One region of the Paenochrobactrum glaciei genome, then DNA from elsewhere that is predicted to be linked to it. Evidence: predicted binding sites of a transcription regulator. Region 1 holds the regulator's gene; each other region holds the start of a gene.
The links. Region 1 encodes LexA, which represses DNA repair genes until DNA is damaged. Its sites were predicted from a motif close to TGTTCNNNNTGTGTTCNG; they were not measured.

Region 1 (8,167 bases):
GCAATGCGTTCCAGTTCCATCGCTACGTCGAGCAACGGATCATCTTTGATGCCAAGCTCTGCCAGCACTTCATGCGTGGTTTTCTGCATGATTTTAGCGCGTGGATCGTAGTTTTTGTAAACGCGGTGACCAAAGCCCATCAGACGGAACGGATCGTTCTTGTCTTTTGCTTTCGCAATATATTCAGGGATACGGTCAACAGTGCCGATTTCAGCAAGCATGTTCAGTGCTGCTTCGTTGGCGCCGCCATGTGCAGGACCCCAGAGACAGGCTACACCAGCTGCGATACATGCAAACGGGTTGGCACCTGAAGAACCGGCCAGACGCACTGTCGAGGTCGATGCGTTCTGTTCGTGATCGGCATGCAGGATGAAAATACGATCCATTGCACGGGCAAGCACAGGGTTAACCTTGTAATCTTCACAAGGAACCGCAAAGCACATGTGCAGGAAGTTTGAAGCAAAATCGAGATCGTTTTTCGGATAAACGAATGGCTGACCGATGTGGTATTTATAAGCCATTGCAGCCAGTGTCGGCATTTTTGCGATCAGGCGGATGGAAGCAACCATGCGCTGATGTGGGTCGGTAATGTCTGTTGAGTCGTGGTAGAAGGCGGACATTGCGCCGACGCAACCGACCATTACGGCCATTGGGTGGGCATCACGGCGGAAGCCGGTGAAGAAGCGTGTCATCTGCTCATGGAGCATTGTGTGACGGGTAACACGGTAGTCAAAATCGGCTTTTTGTGCCTGTGTCGGCAGTTCGCCGTAAAGAAGAAGGTAGCAGGTTTCTAAGAAGTCGCCGTTTTCGGCTAATTGATCAATCGGATAGCCCCGATAGAGAAGAACGCCTTCATCACCATCAATATAGGTGATTTTGGATTCACATGATGCGGTAGAAGTAAAGCCCGGATCGTATGTGAAGGAATTTGCATTCTTATATAACGGACCGATATCGACAACATTTGGACCAACGGTGCCCGCTCGCACCGGCAGCTCAAAGGTTTTTCCGTCGAGGGTAAAACTAGCTGTCTTGTCAGACATCGGTATTCCTTTCATGTCCACTATTGCTTTTGCGCCGCTTGGGTACGGCAAGTATTCAAGCAGATTTAGTGCATGTTTGTCCAATTATCACTTAGTCTGCCGTGTGAATAACTGGCCGCCAAACTATCCCAAAGTACCAATGTTGCAATGCTAAAAAGCTACAACTTCAGCAAGTTTTCGTGTTTGGCGGCAAATTTTTAAAACTTAAACGATTTGATCGCGAATTCGGCCCAATGCTTCTTCGCGTCCAAGCACTTCCAGCACATCAAAAACGCCTGGCGATGTGGATTTACCCACTAAAGCTGCACGTAAAGGTTGTGCAACCTTGCCAAGTTTGAGGTTTTTTTCTTCTGCAAATGCGCGTGCAGTAGAATCAAGTGCTGCGGCAGTCCACTCAGTTGTTGCTTCCAGTGCCGGCAAAACATCTTTAAGAAGAGCGCGGCCTTCATCATTAAGAATGGTTGCGGCTTTTTCATCCAGTGTGAGCGGACGCTGTGCAAACAAGAATTGTGCGCCATCCATCAGCTCAACCAATGTCTTGGCGCGATCTTTCAGACCCGGCATGGCCGCCAAAAGCTGTGCACGTTTTGTGTCATCGAGAGCGGCAAGCATTGCTTCGCCACCTTCAAAATAACCGAGTGTGTCGATCAGCGTGTTGGCCAGCTCTTCGCTGTCGCGTGCACGGATATATTGGCCGTTGATGGCTTCCAGTTTCTGGAAGTCAAAGCGTGCTGCACCTTTATTGATGTCGACAATGTCAAACCATTCGATCATCTGTGCAATCGACATGATTTCATCGTCGCCATGGCTCCAGCCAAGACGGGCAAGATAATTGCAAAGCGCATCCGGCAGATAGCCCATGGCGCGGTAAGCATCGACACCCAAAGCACCATGACGCTTGGAAAGCTTCGCACCATCGGCACCATGAATGAGCGGAATATGGGACATGGACGGAACGTCCCAGCCCATTGCATTATAAATGACAGTCTGGCGTGCCGCATTGGTGAGGTGATCATCACCACGGATGATGTGGGTGACGCCCATATCATGGTCATCAACAACAACAGCGTGCATATAGGTTGGTGTGCCGTCCGAACGCAGAATAATGAAATCATCCAGATCTTTGTTTGGGAAGCGCACTTCGCCCTGAACCGCATCATCAACGAGGGTTTCGCCGGTTTGCGGTGCTTTAATACGGATAACCGGTTTTACGCCTTCAGGCGCTTCATCGGCAGAGCGATCTCTCCAGCGGCCGTCATAACGTGGCGGACGACCTTCTGAACGCGCCAGTTCGCGCATCGCATCCAGTTCTTCCGGCGTGGCATAGCAATAATAAGCCTTGTCGTTGGCAACCAGCTCTTCTGCGACTTCACGGTGACGCGGGGCACGTTCAAACTGGGAAATGGCTTCGCCTTCCCATGTCAGACCGAGCCATGTCAGACCGTCCAGAATGGCGGCTGTGGCGGCATCGGTTGAACGCTCACGGTCGGTGTCTTCAATACGCAGCAGCATCTTGCCGCCACGGTTTTTGGCATAGAGCCAGTTGAAGAGTGCAGTGCGTGCACCGCCGATATGCAAATAACCGGTAGGGGATGGTGCAAAGCGGGTAATAACAGGCTTGGACATGACAGCTCCGCTGTAATTTTTTATCAACAAATAGCACAATGACGGGCAATTTGCTGCATGGTAATTATATTTCTTGTAAAACTCAGATCCAGATTTCAGCGCTGGTCAAAGCGCATATCAGAATAGGACTTCGGTTTTTTATAAAGCTCATGTAGCATAGGCAGCATCGTGTGCAAGTGTGCCGGTCAAGTTTTTATAAAAGAGTGCGTTACATGGTGGGGGCTGTGTATGGGGAGTAGGGGGACTGAGCCGGGGGGCGAATACTGATCAAGATAGGGCGATTACGCCAGATATTGATGAACGTGCGCTGTTAAAAGAGCTGTACGGAAACCCGTCTTATTCGCCTTTTTTACCTGACCCTGCAATTTACAATCATCCGCTTGAAACGCCACAGGCTGAGCCGTTTGAAACTCATACTGAAACCGGATTTCAGGCACGCATACAAACCTATCTTATTCAATTGCAATTGGCGTTGCAGGCCGAGCGCGAACGGGGCACCGGTTTTTTACTGCTGCCGGTTAGCGCCGGTGCCGGTGTCATTACCTATTTTACCAGAGCGCAGGAAACCGGCTGGCTACCGCTGCTCTTGGCCTTATGTCTTCTGGGCGTCGTGCGCTGGTGGCTGCGAGAGCGCTATTACTGGTCGTCAATTGTTCTGCTGGCGATCTTTTTTCAACTTGGAATGCTTGGCGGCAAGTTTGAAACATGGCGTTATTCTACGGCTATGGTCGGCTCCGATGTTACAACACGGCTCACTGGACGCGTTGTCGGTTTGGAAGCGCAATATAGCGGCGGCTGGCGGTTGACGATTGATGTATTGTCGACGCAGCGACCCGTTTTGCGCTATGCGCCTGAGCGGTTGCGTATGACAGCCCGTGATATTCCGGCGCAAACCGAAATAGGTTCAACACTCACCGGTCTGGTGCGGTTGCGTCCGCATTCAGGGCCGGTCAGACCTGGCAATTATGATTTTGCTTTTAATGGCTTTTTTAAAGGCAATGGCGGTAATGGTTTTTATCTCGGCACCCCATCCTTGGCGGAAAGCAGCAGCATTGATGGGGTGGAGGCAGCCTTATCTTATGCGATTGCCACACTCAGACATATTGTCGGCAGTCGTGTCACCAGTGTGGTGAGCGGGGAGGACGGGGCAATTGCAGCCGCACTCATTTCGGGGCAGCGCGATGGTATAAGCGAACACACGAATGAGGCACTGCGCAATTCCGGTCTTGCGCATGTATTGTCGATTTCGGGTCTTCATCTGGCTTTGGCCGCAGGGGTGGTGATTATCGGCTTTCGCATGATCGCCAGCCTGTTTCCTTCCTTTGCGGCACGTCATCCAATTAAAAAATATGCTGCTACGGCTGCTTTGTTCAGCTCTGCTTTTTATTTGGCGCTTTCGGGAGCCGATGTGGCAGCGCAGCGCAGTTTTGTAATGATTATGGTGATGCTGGTCGCATTACTGTTTGACCGTGCCGCACTCAGTATCCGCAATCTGGCAATTGCTGCGTTGATTGCTTTCATCAGTGCGCCGCATGAAGTATTGGGGCCAAGTTTTCAAATGTCATTTTCGGCAACCGCCGGATTGATTGCAGCTTTTGCATGGTGGAGTGATCGAAATTCGACACTTTACAATCAGGGAAAACGCCAGAAACGCAAACAAGCTTCACGGATTAAAAAATGGCTGGTACCGGTTGTAGCAACGGCTGCCACCTCTATCGTTGCAGGTGTGGCAAGCGGCATATATTCAGCCTATCATTTTAATAATACAGCGCCTTTTGGCTTGCTTGGCAATGTGCTTTCGATGCCGGTTATTTCGATCATCATCATGCCATTTGCAGTTTTAAGCCTGTTGTTGATGCCGTTGCAGCTGGATTGGTTGCCATTGCAGATCATGGGGCTTGGTGTTTGGGCGATGCGCCAGATTGCCGAATTTGTTTCTTCCATCGCACCAGCAGGCAATCCGGGTATTATTTCATCCGGCGCGATTTTAAGCTGGACCATCGGGCTGGTGATTGCGGTAATTTGTACAACACGTCTACGTGCCGTTTCGCTCATTTTCGTGCTGGCTGGTTTTGTATTTTATTATAGTGAAACTGACCCTGATATTATCATTGCTGAAGATGCAAAACTGTTAGCCGTGCGTCTTGCCGATGGCTCCTTGGCAGTGAACCGCCCGCGTTCATCAAAATTCACCATTCAAAACTGGGCAAAAGCCTATGATGCTCATGCCATTGTGCCGCCGGTGATCGCTGGTTCGAAGAAGAATGGCATTTATCGTGAGGATGCATTTTATTGTGAGGATAAAGTCTGCTCAATCACGCTGAAAGACGGGCGTATGCTTAGTTATACCGATGAACCGGCAGCGGTGGAATTTGCCTGTAATATCGGCGATGTGGTGGTGTTAGCTGTTGCGGGTAAAGAGCTTAAATGTCCGACTGATGGCAAGCTTATTGTGACACGGCGTGATTTAGCGTTGAAAGGCTCTTTGGAAGTAAGGCTTGGTTCACAAAGTGCCGGTTCACACACGATACGAAAATCAATCTCTGCAGGACAGTCTGTTACGCCGGTTTTTGAGCCAGCCTATGAACGGGGCTTCGATCCCGATAATGAATTTTTAGAAGATGATGTCGAGGTGGCACTGACAGATATAAGCAAAGACATGAAAGCGCTTGAAAATGCACATAGTGCTGCTGATGCCAGTAATACGCTAATCTCGGCCACCGATGCTGGTAATGCGCTAATCTCGGTCACGGTGCCAGCTAGTATGGCAGATGCTGCAAGATCGCTGCACTATAATGACCGGCTGATATATTCAGTTGGCGAGCCACAACGCCCTTGGCATCTCTATCGCCTCTATTCGCGTGCTGCGCGTGGCCTTGCTGATTATGTGGCACCTAAAAAAGCAAAAACTGCACAAAAACCTTAGCAATAAGGGGGGGGACAGATAGCGCTAAGAACAATCATTTATCGTATGAATAAAAGGCGCACATTATTACCACATGCTTTGAATGAGGCTTTAAAAGCCCATGCAATTGGCGCTCATAATCTAGTTTTTGTAATGGAACAGCATCTATCTGTACTTCTCGCCAGCCAAAGAAAAATGATTGGTTGGCTGGCTCCGATATTCTCATCATGATTTGTTGGTCGGATTAATAGCGGCGTATTAATCCGACCAGTTTGCCCTGAACCTGTACGCGATCAGGGCCAAAAATTCTGGTTTCATAGGCAGGGTTAGCCGCTTCCAATGCAATGGATGCGCCTTTTCGGCGAAAACGCTTTAGCGTCGCTTCTTCATCATCCACCAGTGCCACAACAATTTCCCCCGGATTGGCGGTGTCGCCACGGCGGATCAATACTGTGTCGCCTTCAAAAATTCCGGCCTCGATCATCGAGTCGCCTTTAACTTCCAGCGCATAATGCTCGCCTGAGCCGATCATATCCATCGGCAAGCTAATTGTGCGGGTCTGGTTTTGAATGGCAGAGATCGGCACACCGGCTGCAATACGCCCCATAACAGGCACGGAGATCGTGTCATTATTATCGGCTGCAATATTAACAGGAGCTGTTTCAGCTTTAGCAGGCGTAGCAGGTTTGCCCAAACTACCTTCAATCACGCTTGGCGAAAACTTTTTTTGGCTGTTTAGCCCCGGTGCAATAGAATCCGGCAGACGGATGACTTCCAATGCTCTGGCACGGTTTGGCAGTCGGCGGATAAACCCGCGTTCTTCCAATGCGGTGATCAGGCGATGGATACCTGATTTGGAGGCTAAATCCAGCGCGTCCTTCATTTCATCAAACGAGGGAGGAATACCGACTTCCTTTAAACGCTCGTGAATGAAAAGGAGTAATTCATGCTGCTTGCGGGTCAACATACGCTAAAGCCCCCAGAGTTAAGAATCAATTTAAAAAACAAATGCAGAACAAACACTATCTGTTCCAGTCTTGTTCTGCAAGTGTCTCGCTATATTATTTTATTGAAGTAAATATTGTGTGCTTGCGGAACGATAAAATTTGGTTTAGAACAAAATAAGAACTTGATATTTTGTGCCATATCTCTTGTGGAAACAGGCGATAAATGGTGCATCTTGCATTGGATGAGATGTGCTAAATCATTGGCGGCTGTTATCTGTAGCAGTCAACCAATAGAAGATAAGGTGGAGTTAAGCGCATGGCAGGTAGTGTCAACAAGGTTATTCTGGTCGGCAATCTTGGTGCGGATCCGGAAGTAAGACGTATGAGCTCCGGTGACCCTGTCGTTAATTTGCGTATTGCGACTTCTGAAAGCTGGCGCGACCGTCAGTCCGGTGAGCGCCGCGAAAAGACCGAGTGGCACAGCGTCGTTATTTTTAACGAAAATCTGGCGAAAGTTGCCGAGCAATATCTGAAAAAGGGCGCCAAGGTTTATCTTGAAGGTGCTTTGCAGACCCGCAAATGGCAGGATCAGAACGGTAATGAACGCTATACGACTGAAATCGTATTGCAGAAATTCCGTGGTGAATTGCAGATGCTTGACAGCCGCGGTGAAGGCGGTGGACAGGGACGCTCTTTTGAGGGCGGCGGTCGTTCGCAGATGTCTGATTATTCCGGCGGTGGTTCATCGGGCGGTTCGGATTTCGGTAACTCAGGACCTTCATCAGGCGGTGGTTTCTCACGCGATCTGGATGATGAAATTCCGTTTTAATGCAAAAAATCTGATAAAAACGGGCAATTAATTGCTGTTTTTGTGTCAGATTTTGCATAAATAATTAAGAAAATGCGCAAGTTTTGATGAAACTTGCGCATTTTTTTGTGTTTTTTGAATTATCGCTGGTCAATTGAGTGTTGTTTTTTGATGAATGTCGACTTTAAAAAAATTAAAAAAATGCAATCTGTTTGCTATTCGTCAATGTTCTGCGTTTAAAATGGCTGTGGATGAATGGAGTTTTCTCGATTCCATAATAAGTCTATGCGCTTGCAAATAAGCCGGAAAGCCTGTGCGCTGAGGGAAGTTTGATGATTAAGAAAGTGATGATCGTTGAGGATAATGAGCTGAACATGAAGCTCTTTCGCGATCTCATAGAAGCCCATGGCTATGAAACTATCCGCACCCGCAACGGGCTTGAGGCGCTGGATCTGGCGCGTGAGCATCGTCCGAACCTGATTTTGATGGATATTCAGTTGCCGGAAGTTTCAGGTCTTGAAGTGACCAAATGGCTCAAGGATGATGAAGAGCTGAAGGTCATTCCTGTTATTGCCGTCACTGCTTTTGCGATGAAGGGCGATGAAGAGCGCATCAGACAGGGTGGCTGTGAAGCTTATATTTCCAAACCGATTTCAGTGCCGCGTTTTATCGAGACAATTAAATCTTATTTAGGCGACGCTTAAAACTGGTCTTAAAAAATAGCGCTGCGGTTTTTTTAAGCTAAGAAATGCGATAAAATCTAACGCAAGACCAGAATTTTACAGCTTGCACCCGCATCAATGGCAGGTGCATTGGCTTCTCTGATAATCAGCGCATT
Region 2 (8,167 bases), on a different contig from region 1:
TTTAGAGCGCATTGAACGTGTTTCGCCTTTAGCTGGGTCAAACAGGCGTGTTTCCTGATCAACCTTGCCACCATCTTCAAGAAGAGCGATCTGGCGACGGGCTTCATATTCAATCGCCTGACCAACGAAACGGATCGAGTTGACGTTTTTAATTTCGCAACGTGTGCCGAATTCGCCGCCCGGACGACGTACAGAGACGTTAACGTCCGCACGCATGGAGCCTTCATCCATGTTACCGTCACAAGTGCCAAGATAACGCACGATGGTGCGCAGCTTGGTCAGATAAGCTTTGGCTTCATCAGATGAGCGCAGATCAGGCTTGGAGACGATCTCCATCAATGGCATGCCTGAGCGGTTCAAGTCCACATAAGACATGGTCGGATGCTGATCATGCATGGATTTACCGGCATCCTGCTCCAGATGGATGCGTTCAATGCCGATTTCCACATCTTCAAACTGACCTTTGGAATCAGGGCCAACAGAAATCATGATCTTGCCTTCACCGACAATCGGCTGCTGGAACTGTGAAATCTGGTAGCCCTGCGGCAGATCAGGATAGAAATAGTTTTTGCGATCAAAAACTGATTTCAGATTGATCTGTGCCTTCAGACCGAGACCTGTACGCACGGCCTGACGGACACATTCCATATTAATGACCGGCAACATGCCCGGCATCGCTGCATCAATCAGCGACACATTGGCATTCGGCTCGGCACCGAAAGATGTGGAAGCGCCGGAAAACAGCTTTGATTCTGAAGTGACCTGCGCATGGACTTCCATGCCGATCACAACTTCCCAATCGCCGGTGGCGCCGGAGATAAAACGTTTTGGTTCAGGCGTACGTGTATCAATAAGGGACATACTGGCTCGTCACTGCTAAGTTTTAAGTTTTCTATTGGCTAGAACAAAGCCAGCGCTGAGGCAAGCTTTTCAGCCTATTTCATTCAACTGTTACCGATTTTGCTAGGTTTCGTGGCTGATCCACATCGGTTCCCATGAAAACCGCGGTGTAATAGGCCAGCATTTGCACAGGCAGTGCATAAAGCAGCGGCGTGATAAATTCGGCCATTTCCGGCAAAACAATCGTCGCCATCGTGTCAATGCTGGCATTTTTAGCGCCTTCTGCATCACTGATCAGAATAATACGCCCACCGCGTGCGGCCACTTCCTGCATATTAGAGACGGTCTTTTCATAAAGGCGATCAGACGGCGCGATGACAATCACCGGAATTGAATCATCAATCAGGGCAATCGGCCCGTGCTTCAACTCACCAGCGGCATAGCCTTCGGCGTGAATATAAGAGATTTCTTTGAGCTTCAGTGCGCCTTCCATCGCCAGCGGAAAAGACGTGCTGCGCCCTAAATAAAGCACATGCTTTACTTGCGCCAATTCACGGCAAATTTTCTCAATCTCACCTTCAAGCTTCAGCACTTGATTGGCAATGCGCGGCACTTCCGACAATTGCTTAACCAATGCGCGCTCTTGTGCGTCATCAATGACGCCGCGCTGTTTGGCAGCCATGACAGCTAAAGAAGCCATCACCGTCAACTGACTGGTAAAGGCCTTGGTGGAGGCCACACCAATTTCAGGCCCTGCCAAAATCGGGAAAACAGCATCAGATTCGCGTGCAATGGTTGAGGTCGTCACATTCACAATCGATGCGATCTTCAAACCTTGCGATTTGCAATAGCGCAGTGAGGCCAGCGTGTCGGCCGTTTCGCCTGACTGCGACACAAACATTGCCAATGTGTCTTTGGAAAGCGGCATTTCACGATAGCGGAACTCGGACGCAATATCGATATCAACCGGCAAACGCGCAATCTGCTCGAACCAATATTTGCCGATAGCGGCCGCATAATAAGCAGTACCGCAGGCAGACATCGATAAGCGGTCGATTTTGCTGAAATCCAGCTCTGCCACATCCTGACGCACAGTACCGGTGGAGAGGTCGAGATAATGCGCCAATGTATGGCCGATCACTTCCGGCTGTTCGTGGATTTCTTTTTCCATGAAATGGCGGTGATTGCCTTTGGAAACCAGAAATTCCTGCGACTGCACTTTCTGTACAGCGCGCTTCACTTCATTATTCTGCGCATCGTAAATGGTCGCGCCACTTTTACGCACCACAACCCAGTCGCCATCTTCCAGATAGCAGATCATATCGGTAAGCGGTGCCAAAGCGATGGCATCGGAGCCCAGATACATTTCCCCATCGCCATAACCAATAGCAAGTGGTGGCCCCTGACGCGCACCAATCAGCAATCCCTCGACACCTTCAAAAATGATCGCCAGCGCGAAAGCACCCTGCAATTGCGGCAAAGCAGCTTTGACGGCATCAATCGGCGGCAGACCACGATCCATTTCGCGCGTAACCAAATGGGCAACGGCTTCTGTGTCTGTCTCGGTTTCAAACACATAGCCGTCAGCCTGAAGGCTGGCACGCAATTCTGCAAAATTTTCAATAATACCATTATGAACAACGGCCAGACGCTTGGTCATATGCGGATGCGCATTGCGCTCAACCGGTTTGCCATGGGTTGCCCAGCGGGTATGCCCGATGCCGACAACACCCGGCAAAGGCTGGTCTTTCAAATGGTTTTCAAGATTGACCAGCTTGCCCTCGGCACGACGACGCGCCAAAGCGCCGCCATCAAGGGTGGCAATACCGGCGGAATCATAACCGCGATATTCAAGCCGCTTCAAACTATCGACCAAAAGAGACGCCACATCTCTACCGGCAACGATACCAATAATTCCGCACATAATTAAAATCCCGAGTTTAGACGAATAGATATTTTATTGACAATAAATCTGTCAGGGCTTTTTAAAAATGAGCCACCCTGACAGAGCATTCTGCATAAAGATAAATTGAATTCATATATAATCACTTATGTTTTCAGCCTTTTTAAAACTGAAAACATAAGTGGATCACGCTTCTCTTCTGGCTTTAATCTGCGCTTTCAATGCCGCATATTTTTCACGTAAAATCGATGCACGGCCTTCCTTGACTGCCTGACGGGCACGTCCCAAAGCCAGCGCATTATCCGGCACATTTTCAACAATCACACTGCCGGATGCAACATAAGCATTATCGCCGATGCGCACGGGTGCCACCAATGATGAATTGGAGCCGATAAAGCTGTTTTCACCGATCTCGGTTTGAAACTTGTTAAAGCCGTCATAGTTGCAGGTAATGGTGCCTGCACCAATATTAGCGCTCGCGCCCACTGTTGCATCACCAATATAGGAAAGGTGATTGACCTTGGCACCCTCACCGATTTTGGCGTTTTTCACTTCGCAGAAATTGCCAACCTTTGCTTTTGCCGACAAATCAGCGCCCGGACGCAGACGCGCATAAGGGCCGACCTGTGCATCAGCACCAATTTGAGCACCTTCCAGATGCGAAAAAGCATGAATGACCGCACCGGTTTTAATGTTAACTTTCTCACCGAAAAACACATTCGGCTCAATAATAACATCCGGTTCAATCACTGTATCATGTGCGAAATAAACAGTTTCAGGCGCCAGTAAAGTCACACCGTCAATCATCATCGCCTGACGTTTACGGTTTTGCCAGATGCCTTCGGCTTCTGCCAGTTCCAGACGATTATTGATGCCGATCACATTATCGACCGGCACTTCAACGCCCACCACATGCAAGCCTTTGTCATGCGCAAGCTTCACAATATCGGTTAAATAATATTCGCCCTTAGCATTATTGTTATCGACAGCATCCAGAAGCGCCAGCAAATGGTTGCCGCGAACCGCCATCAAACCACCATTGCAAAAGCCAATGGCTTTTTGCGCGTCATTTGCTTCTTTTTCTTCAACAATCGCAACAAGCTTGCCGTTTTCTTCAATCAAACGGCCATAGCCATGCGGGTTTTCCGGACGGAAACCCATCACCACCACATCAGCACCCTCGCCCAAACGAGCACGCGCCTGCTCCAAGGCCTGCGCCTCGATCAGCGGTGTATCGCCAAAAACAATCAGCACATCGTCATAGCCGCGTGCAATCGCCTCGCGTGCAGCCAAAACCGCATGCGCAGTGCCCAGACGTTCGACCTGCTCATAAGATGAAACATTAGCAGTAATTTTCTCAACTGCACCACGCACAGCATCGGCACCACGACCAACCACCAGCGCCACATCGCTTTCACCTGTCGCCTGAACGGCTTTCACCACATGGCAAACCAATGGCAGGCCGGCAATTTTGTGCAAAACCTTGGGCAAGGCTGATTTCATACGTGTGCCTTCACCCGCAGCAAGCACAACAGAAAGACAGGAACGGCTGGTCATAGTGTTTTATCCGTTATTGAAGAGCAGTTTATGGATGATATTCACAAGGAATATCACCATTATTTCGTTAATATTTTAACCCAAACGACCCAATACCGGGAAGGTTTCCAAGAGCCAGAACGCAAAAGCCTGCATGCCGCCGGTGAGGAACAAGACACCAGCAAGGATAAGCAACACGCCCATAACCTTTTCCACTTTGCCCAGATGCACTTTAAATTTGGCCAAAAAGCGCATGAAAGCACCTGAAAAGCTCGCAGCCAAAATGAATGGCACACCTAAGCCCAGCGAATAGACGGCAAGCAATGCCGCGCCATCACCAACTGTACTGCTGCCGCCAGCCAAGGTCAGGATCGGCCCCAGCACCGGCCCGATGCAAGGTGTCCAGCCAAAAGCAAAGGCAAGCCCCATAATATAAGCGCCAAGCGGCGTGGCCGGTGCACGATTGGCCTGAAAGCGTGCCTCGCGCGACAGTAGCGACAAGCGGAACACGCCTAAGAAATTAAGCCCCATAATGATGATGACCACACCGGCAGCCATGGCAATTTCCTGCTGCCATTGGCGCAGGAAATGTCCAATTGATGAGGCACCAGCGCCAAGCGCGACAAAAACGGTAGTAAAGCCCAGCACAAAGGAAATGGAGGCAATCAGCAAAGCGCGGCGTTTGCTGGCAGCAACGGCTTTATCCGCACTCACACCAGCTGCATCATTTTGGCGAAAATCATCTACACTGACACCGGCCATATAGCACAGATAAGGCGGCACCAAAGGCAACACGCATGGGGATAAAAATGACAAAGCACCCGCGCCCGCAGCGGTCAGGTAAGAAATATCCAGTGCCAATGAAATGTCTCCGGTGATCAGTCGCAGATATAAATCCGCTCATATAGATTCAAAATATAGCCTGAGGCCTGAACCCGAGGCTGAGCCCTTATAGTGCATTTTTGCTAATATGAGCAACACACAGCAAAGCTTAGGCCCTGAGTTTCTGAGTTTCGTGATTTTACGCCTGAACATGATAGTGCGGAAATAAAGCTATCAAACCACCCATCATTCACGATATGTATATCAGCAAAGAAGAAAAAGGATGAGCGCCGTGAAAACAGCCCCGAATGAGCACGCAGAATCTCTGGCGATTGAAGCCCTGATCTGGCTGACACAAGAGCCGGATTTGATGTCGCGTTTTTTAACGCTGACCGGCATTGATGCCTCAGCCATTCGCAGTGCCGCACGCGAACCCGGTTTTTTGGGCGGTGTTTTACAGTTTTTACTGGCGCATGAACCAACATTGATGCGTTTTTGTGAAGCAACCGAAAACGAGCCTAACTCTGTTGTCACGGCTGCACGACAATTGCCAGGCGGCCAGATGAACGAGTTTTAATCACACTACCGATGTCACAAAAAAAGAGCGCCGTTTGAGCGCTCTTTTTCATTTTCGAATTTTATTTCAAGCTGCGCTTTGCCTTTAAAGCATCAGGTCAAGCTGCGCTTGGACCGGGTCCTTCATCATCAGAAGCAGTATCTGCCGCCTGTTTACGAGCCGCAAAATCAACCACTTCCACATTGCCGTCAGCTGCAACAGGCGGCAAAGCCTCACCCGGTTTGCTGACCTGCACGACGCCTAGCTCCTGCATCTTCCCGTCACGCGCCGCAAAAGCAATGCTCTGTCCCGGTGCAAGGCCGATCAAGGCCGCGCCAATCGGCGTCATAATGGAAATCTTACCTTCAGCGATATCCGCCTCGCCCGGATAAACCAACGTCACACGGCGCTGCTGGCCATCCTGCGTTTTAAATTCAACCGCAGAACCCATTTGAATAACATGCGCAGGCACCTTGCCAACGGCCACGATTTTCGCACGTTCCAACTCAGCAATCAGCTCATCAGCCACCGCAGCAACGCGCTCCGGCGCATCTTCCGCAAGCCCCATCAACCGGTCGTGATCCAACTGGCTGATAACAATATTCGGCTTTTTACGACTCTTTCCGCTCATGGCGATCCCACTATCGTTTGAATGATATCCGTCCTCAGGGTTTTGATGACCTGAGATCAGTTATTTTAATTTTTAATTGAAAGCGCTTTGGTTAATTTGCGAACATAAATACTATGTCTCCCCCTGAGTGCCAGCTGCGCTAAGCCGGTCTCCGAGGGCTAATATCCTGCGATCGGGTTAACCCGATGGAAAATGGATGTGACATATTTCTTCATAACACCAAGGTTGGCGATAACAGCCATTTTGTCAAGCCCAAGACACGCAACCTGTTACTATTGTCGTATAGGTGCACATAAAAATATACTCACCAGTGTTCACAATATGTTCACTCTGCGATATAGTGCGTGCCATGACAGAACAAACCGCTTTAAACGCACCGTTAACAGGCTTTTGCCGTGATTGCCTTCGCATGCAGCGAAGCGCAGAATCACGTCGTTGTTATGCTTGTGGCAGTCCGCGTTTATTGCGCCATAAAGAGCTGTATAAGCTGTCGCTCGCCCATATTGATTGCGATGCTTTTTATGCGGCTGTTGAAAAACGCGACAACCCTGAATTGCTCGATAAGCCATTGATTATCGGCGGTGGTACGCGCGGTGTCGTTTCAACGGCTTGTTATCTTGCCCGCATTCACGGCGTACGCTCAGCGATGCCGATGTTCAAAGCACTGGAAGCCTGCCCGCAAGCGGTAGTCATTCCGCCTAATATGGAAAAATACAGCAAGGTTGGCCGTGAAATACGCCAATTGATGCGCGAACTGACACCTGCTGTAGAACCGCTTTCTATTGATGAAGCCTTTTTGGATTTAAGCGGCACGGAGAATCTTCATAAAGCGCCCGCTTCTTTTGTCTTGGCTAGATTTGTCCAGCGAATTGAAAAAGAAATCGGCATCACCATTTCGGTTGGCCTTTCCTATTGTAAATTTCTGGCAAAAATCGCCTCCGATCTCAACAAGCCACGCGGCTTTGCCGTGATTGGTGAAGAAGAAGCGCTTACCTTTTTACGTGATAAACCAGTTTCAATTATCTGGGGTGTCGGTAAAGCGCTCACCGCCAAGCTCAACAGCGACGGGATCCGCACCATTGAGCAATTGCAGCGCATCGAAGAAAGCGCACTGATGAAGTCTTATGGCGTGATGGGGCAACGTCTTTATCGCCTCTCTCGCGGTCAGGATACACGCCGCGTCGAGCCGGAACATGAGATGAAAAGCATTTCGGCGGAGACAACATTCAATCATGACCTGTCCTCAGCTGACGATCTTGTGCCGGTGTTGCGTGCGCTGTCAGAAAAAGTTTCCCACCGTTTGAAAAATGGTGAAATCGCCGGTCACACAGTGGTGTTAAAGCTAAAAACGCAGGATTTTAAAAGCCGCACCCGCAACCGCCAGCTCAGCAGCCCGACACAATTGGCCGACAGGATTTTTCACACCGGCTTGGGCCTGCTGGAAAAAGAACTGGATGGCACTAAGTTTCGTCTGCTTGGCATTGGCGTCAGCGATCTGAGCGGCAATGAGCGTGCTGATCCGCCTGATCTGGTTGATATGCAGGCTACACGCCGTGCCAAGGCAGAAAATGCTATGGACGCATTGCGTAATAAATTCGGCCAAAAAGCCGTAGAAACCGGATATACATTTGGTAAATCCGGTTTGGGTCGTCCGCAAACGCCATCAGAACACGTCAAGCGGGAAGAGAAGGATTAAACCTTCTCTTAGCCGTCGATATGATCAAATTGCAGGCCGAAACCTTGCAGCAGACGTCGAATGGCAAAGTCAGGCTTGCCGGATGTAAATTCCGCTACATCATGCGGATGGTCGCTGCTTTCCTGCATGTTTCCGCTCTCACCCTGCCCTTCGCTTTGTTGCAACAGCGAAATCGTCCGGCGC
Region 3 (8,167 bases), 440 kb from region 1:
TCGCGCTGCTCAAACAATCCGGCATCAATCCGATTGTCGTTCATGGCGGCGGCCCGCAGATTCAAGCCATGCTCACCAAGCTCGGCATTGAATCGCGCTTTGAAGGCGGCTTGCGCGTCACTGACGAAAAGACCGTCGAAATCGTGGAAATGGTACTGGCCGGTTCCATCAACAAAGAAATCGTCGCGCTTATCAATGCTGAAGGCGAATGGGCGATCGGTCTTTGCGGTAAAGACGGCAATATGGTTTTTGCTGAAAAAGCACGTAAAACTGTTGTTGATCCGGATTCAAACATCGAGCGCGTACTCGATCTTGGTTTCGTTGGTGAGCCGGTTGAAGTTGATCGCACATTGCTTGATCTGCTTGCCCGCTCCGAAATGATCCCTGTCATCGCGCCGGTTGCACCGGGTCGTGACGGCCATACCTACAATATCAATGCCGATACTTTTGCCGGTGCTATTGCCGGCGCTTGTAAGGCGACACGTCTGCTGTTCCTCACCGATGTTCCGGGCGTTTTGGACAAAGACAAAAACCTGATCAAAGAATTGTCGATTGCTGACGCCAAAGCTTTGATTAAAGACGGCACTATTTCCGGCGGCATGATCCCTAAAGTGGAAACCTGCATTGAAGCCATCAATCGCGGTGTTGAAGGTGTGGTTATCCTCAATGGTAAAACCCCGCATTCCATCCTGCTTGAACTCTTCACCGAGCGTGGTGCCGGCACGCTGATCGTACGCTAAAAATTTTCAAGCGTTTCTTGTCTGTGGCAGCCGGTATTTTAACAATGCCGGCTGCTTGATTTTTATTGAGGATACGATGACCAACAAGCCGGATGCTCAAGCTTTTTCCCACATTACTGATTGGGTGTTTGATCTCGACAACACGCTCTATCCGCATGAAACCAATTTGTTTTCTCAAATTGATGTGCGGATGACAGCCTATATTCGAGAGCTTTTACAGCTCGACCATGATGATGCACGCAAACTACAAAAGCAGTTCTACCGTGATTATGGCACCACGCTCAGAGGCTTGATGGAAGTCCACAGTATCGATCCTGATGACTTTCTGATGAAAGTGCATGATATTGATTATACATGGCTAAAGCCTGATCCGGATTTGGCGGTTACACTCAAACAATTGCCCGGTCGCCGGTTTATCTTCACCAATGGCGACCGCACCCATGCGGAGCGTGCAGCCAGTCAGCTTGGTATTCTTGATTGCTTTGATGATATTTTTGACATTGTTGCAGCCGATCTGACACCCAAACCGGCACAAGCCACTTATGACGGCTTTTTGCAGAAATTCTCCGTCGACCCGACAAAATCAGTGATGTTTGAAGATCTCGCGCGTAATCTCACAGTGCCTAAAAATCTTGGCATGAAAACCGTGCTGATTGTACCGAATAATTTCGAGCCGACTTTTTCAGAAATCTGGGAAAGCGACAAAGGCTTTACCGATGAAGTGGACTATGTAACCGATGATATCGGTACATTCCTGAAATCAGTTCTCTGATAAAACAGATAAAAAAAGACGGCTGATTTTTAATCAGCCGCCTTTTTATTGTGCTTAAAGCGAATAGAAGCGCTTCACTTCATCCCATGCTTCATCTGCCGTATCGACAAAGGTCAGAAGATCAACATCGGATGGTGAAATTGTCCCCTGCTCGGCCAGATAATCAATATTGATTGCCTTGCTCCAGAACTCTTTGCCAAACAGCAGCAAAGGCACAGGATCCATGCGGTTGGTCTGGATCAGCGTCATTGTTTCAAACAGCTCATCCATCGTTCCGAAGCCACCCGGAAAAACTGCAAAAGCCTTGGCGCGCATCAGAAAGTGCATTTTGCGGATCGCGAAATAATGGAAGTTGAAGCACAGTTCCGGTGTGACATAGAGATTGGGCGCCTGCTCATGTGGCAGCACAATATTCAAACCGATGCTCGGTGCACCGACATCCTGCGCACCGCGGTTGCCCGCTTCCATCACACCGGGGCCGCCACCTGTTACAACAACAAATTCACGATAATAAGTGGTTGCCGAATATTCGGAACACATACGCGCAAATTGGCGTGCTTCTTCGTAATATTTGGCATTGGCTTCCAGATTTTTCTTCTGCAACTCATTTTTGGCAGCCCAGGCTTCGCCGCCCGGCTCCGGAATACGCGCACCACCAAACAGCACAACAGTTGATTTTACGCCGCGATCTTCCAGCACCATTTCAGGCTTAAGCAATTCCAATTGCAAACGAACCGGACGCAATTCACGTCGTGTCAGAAAATCATTATCCGTAAAAGCCAAACGATAAGCATCTGATGTGGTTTGTGGGGTTACAGGCACTTCAGCAGCCTGCTTCACAGCTTCCTGTGAGTTCGGAAATGGCGTCCAACCGTTTTTTTCAATCGGATTCATATGTTATCCTGTCTCATTCCAGTTATTTCACATCATCACTCAACGATGCATAGCATTAGATGCGCGAATAAAAAAATCATTCTGAGTTTTTAGATCAAGATTGCGTGTGCTTTGTGTTTCCATTATCCATAAATCATAAGTCTTATTTTAATTACGGTCGCAGTGTTTAGCTGCTCACAAAAAAGTCTCAAACAATGAAACATCCTGATTTAAATTCTCTGCAAAACATCATTGAAAATGCATTTATGCAAGCAGAAGCTATTACGCCTGATACCAAAGGTGAAATTCGTGATGCTGTAGAACATGCCCTGCAATTACTGGGTGAAGGCAAACTACGTGTCGCAGAAAAACAAGCAGACGGTAACTGGCATACCCATCAATGGCTGAAAAAAGCCGTACTTCTTTCTTTCCGTCTCAAGCCGATGGCATTGATCAGCGGCTCGCCTGACCAATCATCATGGTGGGATAAAGTGCCATCCAAATTTGATGGCTGGGGTGAACAAGAGTTTCAGCAGGCTGGCTTCCGTGCTGTGCCTAATTGTGTGGTCAGACATTCGGCCTATATCGCACCAAAGGCTGTGCTGATGCCGTCCTTCGTCAATGTCGGCGCCTATGTGGGCGAAGGCAGCATGGTGGATGCCTGGGCAACCGTTGGCTCATGCGCACAGATCGGCAAACATGTGCATCTTTCAGGCGGTGTAGGCATTGGCGGCGTTTTAGAGCCATTGCAGGCAGGCCCGACCATCATTGAAGACCATTGCTTTATCGGCGCACGCTCCGAAGTCGTGGAAGGCTGCATTATCCGCGAAGGTGCTGTGCTTGGCATGGGTGTTTTCATCAGCCAGTCCACCAAGATCGTTGACCGCGAAACCGGCAGCATCACCTATGGCGAAGTGCCGCCCTATTCGGTCGTGGTTGCAGGTGCATTACCGGGCAAAATGATGCCAAATGGTCAGCCGGGCCCAAGCCTTTATTGTGCGGTTATTGTCAAACGCGTTGATGCGCGTACCCGTTCAAAAACATCGATCAATGATCTTTTGCGCGATTAAAACCAGCTGACGCCTACAAAAAAAGACGAGGACAAAGTCCTCGTCTGATAGGGGGATGTAAACCGATATTAAAACTTTACATCGACTGGAGAATTAATAAATAACCGCGAAACATGCCGCCAATAAGGCAAGCACTATCGGTTGTATTTTTGCGTTTATTTTCCTAAACTTAAAGCCAATTCTTCCCCGCCGCGCCAGTTAAGGTTTGTGAACTTTGCCAACAATCGACACAATTTACCGCTATTTTTACGGCGTCTGGCGTATGATGACCGGCAAGCCGGATGGTTTTGCCTATCTTGATATTTCAGCCGATGGTTTCTGGCGTTCTTTTTACGCCATCCTTGTCAGCCTGCCGCCACTGCTTGCTGGTTGGGTTGCCTATGCCGCAGAACTCACCGGCGGCGGGCGTGAAGAAACCGCGATGCGCTTATCCATCGTTATCAAAGCGGCCATTGTCGATATTACGGCATGGATTTTGCCGATCTTTCTGCTGGGTCTCGTTGTCAGCAAAATCGGCATTGCTAAACGCTTTGCCCCTTATGTCATTGCCAGCAATTGGGGCACGGCTTTGCTGGCATGGGCTTTTGCACCCATCAGCCTGTGGCAATTATTCATGCAACAGCGCAGCGATACTTTAACCTTTGTCTCGCTTGGCTTTATGATTGTCATTATCATGATGAGTTATCGCTTAACGCGGGTTGCGCTGCAAAAGCCAACAGGTTTTGCCCTGCCCTTTTATATCGCCATGTTCATGCTGTCGTTTTTCATCACACTCGCATTACAGGAACTTTTCGGCATCAACTACGATTTTAACGCCGGTTATTAAACCGGATCGTCGTAATCCACACCGATCAGATAAAGCCCGTAAGGAGGGGCAACAGTGCCGCAACGCGAACGCTCGCGTGCTTCCAGTGCTGCAACCAGATCATCTTTTGTCCAGCGGCCGGAACCGACTTCCATCAGGCTGCCGGCAAGTGAGCGCACCTGATTATGCAGGAAAGAACGCGCGGATGCCCGAATTTCAATGATCTCACCATTGCGTGTCACATCCAGCCGATCAAGTGTTTTGATCGGGCTTTTGGCCTGACATTGGGTGGCACGGAAAGTCGTGAAATCATGCTCGCCGAGCAGCAGTTGTGCAGCCTCGTGCATTTTTTCATGATCAAGCGGCTTCGACACCCACCATGCACGATTGAGATCAATGCTTAATGGCGGGCGGCGATTGTGAATACGATAGAGATAATGACGGCCACGGGCAGAAAAACGCGCATCAAAATGATCAACCGTTTTCTGCACATTGATAATGCTGACCGTTTCCTGCCATTGCGCAAGATGAGCGTTCAAGGCTTCACGGATTTTGCCTGCCGACCAGTCACGTTCCAGATCCACATGCACAGTCTGTGCTAAAGCATGCACACCTGCATCGGTACGCCCGGCTGCGCCAAGCGTTAAATCCTGACCGGTAAAACGCTTGAATGCCTGCTCAATAGCAGCCTGAATGGTGTGACCATTTTCCTGCCGCTGCCAGCCGACATAAGCAGTGCCGTCATATTCAACCGTTAACCGATAGCGTGGCATGCTTTAAAGCACCCGCAAATCGGCAACACCGCGCAAAAATTCGGATGCCTGCAAGGCTTTGCCACCAGCACGCTGCAAGGTCAGCAATTGCACAGCCCCCTCGCCGCAAGCAATGGTCAGCTTATCATCAAGAATTGTACCGGCTGCGCCGGAACCTTCTGCCAGATGGGAGCGCAAAATTTTAACGCGTTCCACTTTGCCGCCAATTTCCATCTCGCACCAGCTGCCCGGAAAAGGCGACAAGCCACGAATGGTATTATGAACGGTTACCGCAGGCTTAGACCAATCAATGCGTGCTTCCGCCTTGTCGATTTTGGCAGCATAAAGCACACCGTCTTCTTCCTGCTCACGCAGTGCCAGACTTTCACGCTCCAAAGCACCCAGCGCACGGATCATCAGATCAGCGCCGGTCATGCTCAGTTTATCATGCAATTCACCGGTGGTCATATTTTCGGTGATCGCTACTTTTTCAACCATGGCGACAGGGCCGGTATCCAGCCCCTCGTCCATTTTCATAATCATCATGCCGGTTTCTTTATCACCGGCCATAATCGCACGCTGGATCGGTGCTGCACCGCGCCAGCGCGGCAAAAGCGAAGCATGACCATTATAGCAGCCAAGGCGCGTGCCTTCCAAAATCGGCAGCGGCAGCAGCAAACCATAAGCCACAACAATAGCGACATCAGCTTCCAGCTCGCGGAATTTTTGCTGCTCTTCCTCAGAGCGCAGGCTTTTAGGCGTAAAGACAGGAATGCCGAATTCTTCCGCTTTTTGATGAACCGGTGTCTTGGTCAATTCCAGACCACGACGCCCTGCGGCACGCGGCGGCTGCGAGTAAACCGCAACCACTTCATAACCATGTCCGATAATGGCGGTGAGAACAGGTACGGAAAAATCCGGTGTTCCCATGAAAACGACACGCAGTGACATTACAAAACCTGACTATTTTGCTGGCGTTCTTTGGCGATTTTTTTAAATTTCTTAATCACCATATCGCGTTTCAGCTTGGAAATGTGATCAATAAACAAGACGCCGTCCAGATGGTCAATCTCGTGCTGAATGCAAGTTGCCATCAGCTCGTCAACTTCCATTTCCTGTGGCTTGCCCTGAACATCCTGATATTCCACACGCACCCGTGCCGGACGCTCTACTTCGGCATAATAATCCGGAATAGACAAACAGCCTTCTTCATAAATGCTGCGCTCATCGGATGAGTGCACGATCTTTGGATTAACAAAGATATGCGGCGCTTTTTCTTCGCCCTCGCGTGCCAGATCAATCACCACCAAACGGATCGGCTCACCGACCTGAATAGCAGCCAGACCGATACCAGGTGCATCATACATGGTATCAAACATATCATTGGCAAAAGCCTGCAACTGGCCGTCAAAACGCTCAATCGGTTTTGACACCAAACGTAATACAGGATCGGGTAAAATAATCAGTGGTTTTATCGACATGGGTTTCACCTAATTGTTACAAGTTACCACGTCAATGCTCGTGAACGGCCGAATGATAAAATGTTCTCGTTTTGATCTCTTAATTCATGCGCGAATCGGTTAAAGCATATGTATGGAAAACACAAATAGCCTGACACAGCCAGTTTTTCAGCTTGGCCAATATCAATTTTCAGCGGGATTTTTGCTTGGCGCAATTTTTCTGACCGTCATTCTTATGGCTGTCCTGTTTATATGGATGGGCAGTCGTAATGCTAAAAACGCGCTGATTGCCGAAATGATGGCTGAAGAACGCGCCCGTGACGCAGAAATGCGCATGGCTGAAATTTTGAAAAGTCAGGCCGAAATGCAAGGCCGGATGCAAACCATGGCGGAAGTGTTCGGCTCACGCCAGTCCGAACTTAATCAATCGATCCGTGAACGGCTCGACGGCATGACCAACCGTCTCGGCCACACAATGAACGAGCAAACCAAATCAACGCATGAAAATCTCGCCAAGCTACAAGAGCGGCTGGCGGTGATTGATACGGCACAAAACAACATTCAGTCACTGGCCGGTCAGGTGGTGCAGTTGCAGGCAATTCTGGCTAACAAACAAAGCCGTGGCGCTTATGGGCAAGCACGCATGGAAGCAATCATCAGTGATGCTCTGCCGCAAGGGCTTTATGAGTTTCAATCAACACTTTCCAATGCCACCCGCCCTGATTGCCTCATTCGCATGCCCAATAATGCGCCGTCACTGGTGATTGATGCCAAATTTCCGATGGAAGCATGGACAGCGGTGCGTGAGGCCAAAAGTGCCGATGCACAAAAGCAAGCCGCTCAACAATTCCGCCGCGATATTGAAGTTCATATTAAAGATATCTCGGACAAATATCTGATTGCCGGTGAAACGCAGGATACAGCCTTTTTATTCGTGCCGTCAGAATCGGTTTTTGCCGATATTCACGAGCATTTTTCATCGCTCATCCAAAAAGCCCATCGCGCCCGCGTGGTGATTGTTTCACCGTCGCTGCTGATGCTGTCAATCCAAGTGATACAGTCGGTGTTGAAAGATACCCGTATGCGGGAACAGGCGCATCTTATCCAAGCCGAAGTTATGCGCCTGATGGAAGATATTGCACGCCTTGATGAGCGCGTGCGCAAATTACAAACACATTTCCAGCAAGCCAATAAAGATATTGATGATATTCTGATCTCATCATCGAAAATCAGCCGACGCGGCGAAAAGATTGAAACATTGGAACTTGGTAGTCCTACAACGCCCAATGCCTCTGCCCCGACCGAGCAAAACGCATCCGCATCACAGTGGCATTTACGCCTGGTTGATGATGAATAAATCCGGTTTTCAGGATATAAAACCAAATAAAATGCCGGTTAAATCACTTTAACCGGCATTTTTAATTTTTATCCCCAGACCATCAGTGCGGCCATACCAGCGGCACCGACAATCAAGCGCCACCAGGCAAAAAGCTTGAAGCCGTGACGCGAAACATAGTCGAGCAAATAGCGCACAACAAAAACGCCGGAAATGAAGGCCATCACAAAACCAACAGCAATCAGCGCACCATCATTAAAGGAGAGCTGATTATGGGTTTTATAAAGGTCATAAGCAAAGGCACCCGCCATTGTCGGCATGGCCAGAAAGAATGAAAACTCTGCCGCAGAACGCTTATC

Region 2: a site for LexA is predicted at 6,600-6,617, ahead of ABDZ76_RS01000 (DNA polymerase IV). Genes of this name have one in related genera too.
Region 3: a site for LexA is predicted at 6,555-6,572, ahead of ABDZ76_RS06470 (DNA recombination protein RmuC). Genes of this name have one in related genera too.

What each region holds. Positions count from the first base shown of each region.
Region 1 covers NZ_BAAADE010000002.1:469,344-477,510, forward strand. Annotated here, with positions in the region: gene gltA (citrate synthase) at 1-1,043, opposite strand, end outside; gene gltX (glutamate--tRNA ligase) at 1,248-2,669, opposite strand; gene ABDZ76_RS08645 (ComEC/Rec2 family competence protein) at 3,142-5,595, shown strand; gene lexA (transcriptional repressor LexA) at 5,819-6,541, opposite strand; gene ABDZ76_RS08655 (single-stranded DNA-binding protein) at 6,838-7,350, shown strand; gene ABDZ76_RS08660 (response regulator) at 7,662-8,033, shown strand; gene ABDZ76_RS08665 (molybdopterin molybdotransferase MoeA) at 8,090-8,167, opposite strand, start outside.
Region 2 covers NZ_BAAADE010000001.1:188,892-197,058, forward strand. Annotated here, with positions in the region: gene gatB (Asp-tRNA(Asn)/Glu-tRNA(Gln) amidotransferase subunit GatB) at 1-861, opposite strand, end outside; gene glmS (glutamine--fructose-6-phosphate transaminase (isomerizing)) at 941-2,764, opposite strand; gene glmU (bifunctional UDP-N-acetylglucosamine diphosphorylase/glucosamine-1-phosphate N-acetyltransferase GlmU) at 2,930-4,300, opposite strand; gene ABDZ76_RS00985 (cytochrome c biogenesis CcdA family protein) at 4,376-5,140, opposite strand; gene ABDZ76_RS00990 (DUF3572 domain-containing protein) at 5,385-5,678, shown strand; gene rnk (nucleoside diphosphate kinase regulator) at 5,776-6,288, opposite strand; gene ABDZ76_RS01000 (DNA polymerase IV) at 6,638-7,984, shown strand; gene murI (glutamate racemase) at 7,993-8,167, opposite strand, start outside.
Region 3 covers NZ_BAAADE010000002.1:34,155-42,321, reverse strand. Annotated here, with positions in the region: gene argB (acetylglutamate kinase) at 1-740, shown strand, start outside; gene ABDZ76_RS06505 (pyrimidine 5'-nucleotidase) at 817-1,512, shown strand; gene ABDZ76_RS06500 (LOG family protein) at 1,567-2,406, opposite strand; gene dapD (2,3,4,5-tetrahydropyridine-2,6-dicarboxylate N-succinyltransferase) at 2,601-3,455, shown strand; gene ABDZ76_RS06490 (hypothetical protein) at 3,670-4,281, shown strand; gene truA (tRNA pseudouridine(38-40) synthase TruA) at 4,278-5,033, opposite strand; gene fmt (methionyl-tRNA formyltransferase) at 5,037-5,957, opposite strand; gene def (peptide deformylase) at 5,963-6,493, opposite strand; gene ABDZ76_RS06470 (DNA recombination protein RmuC) at 6,606-7,829, shown strand; gene ABDZ76_RS06465 (undecaprenyl-diphosphate phosphatase) at 7,898-8,167, opposite strand, start outside.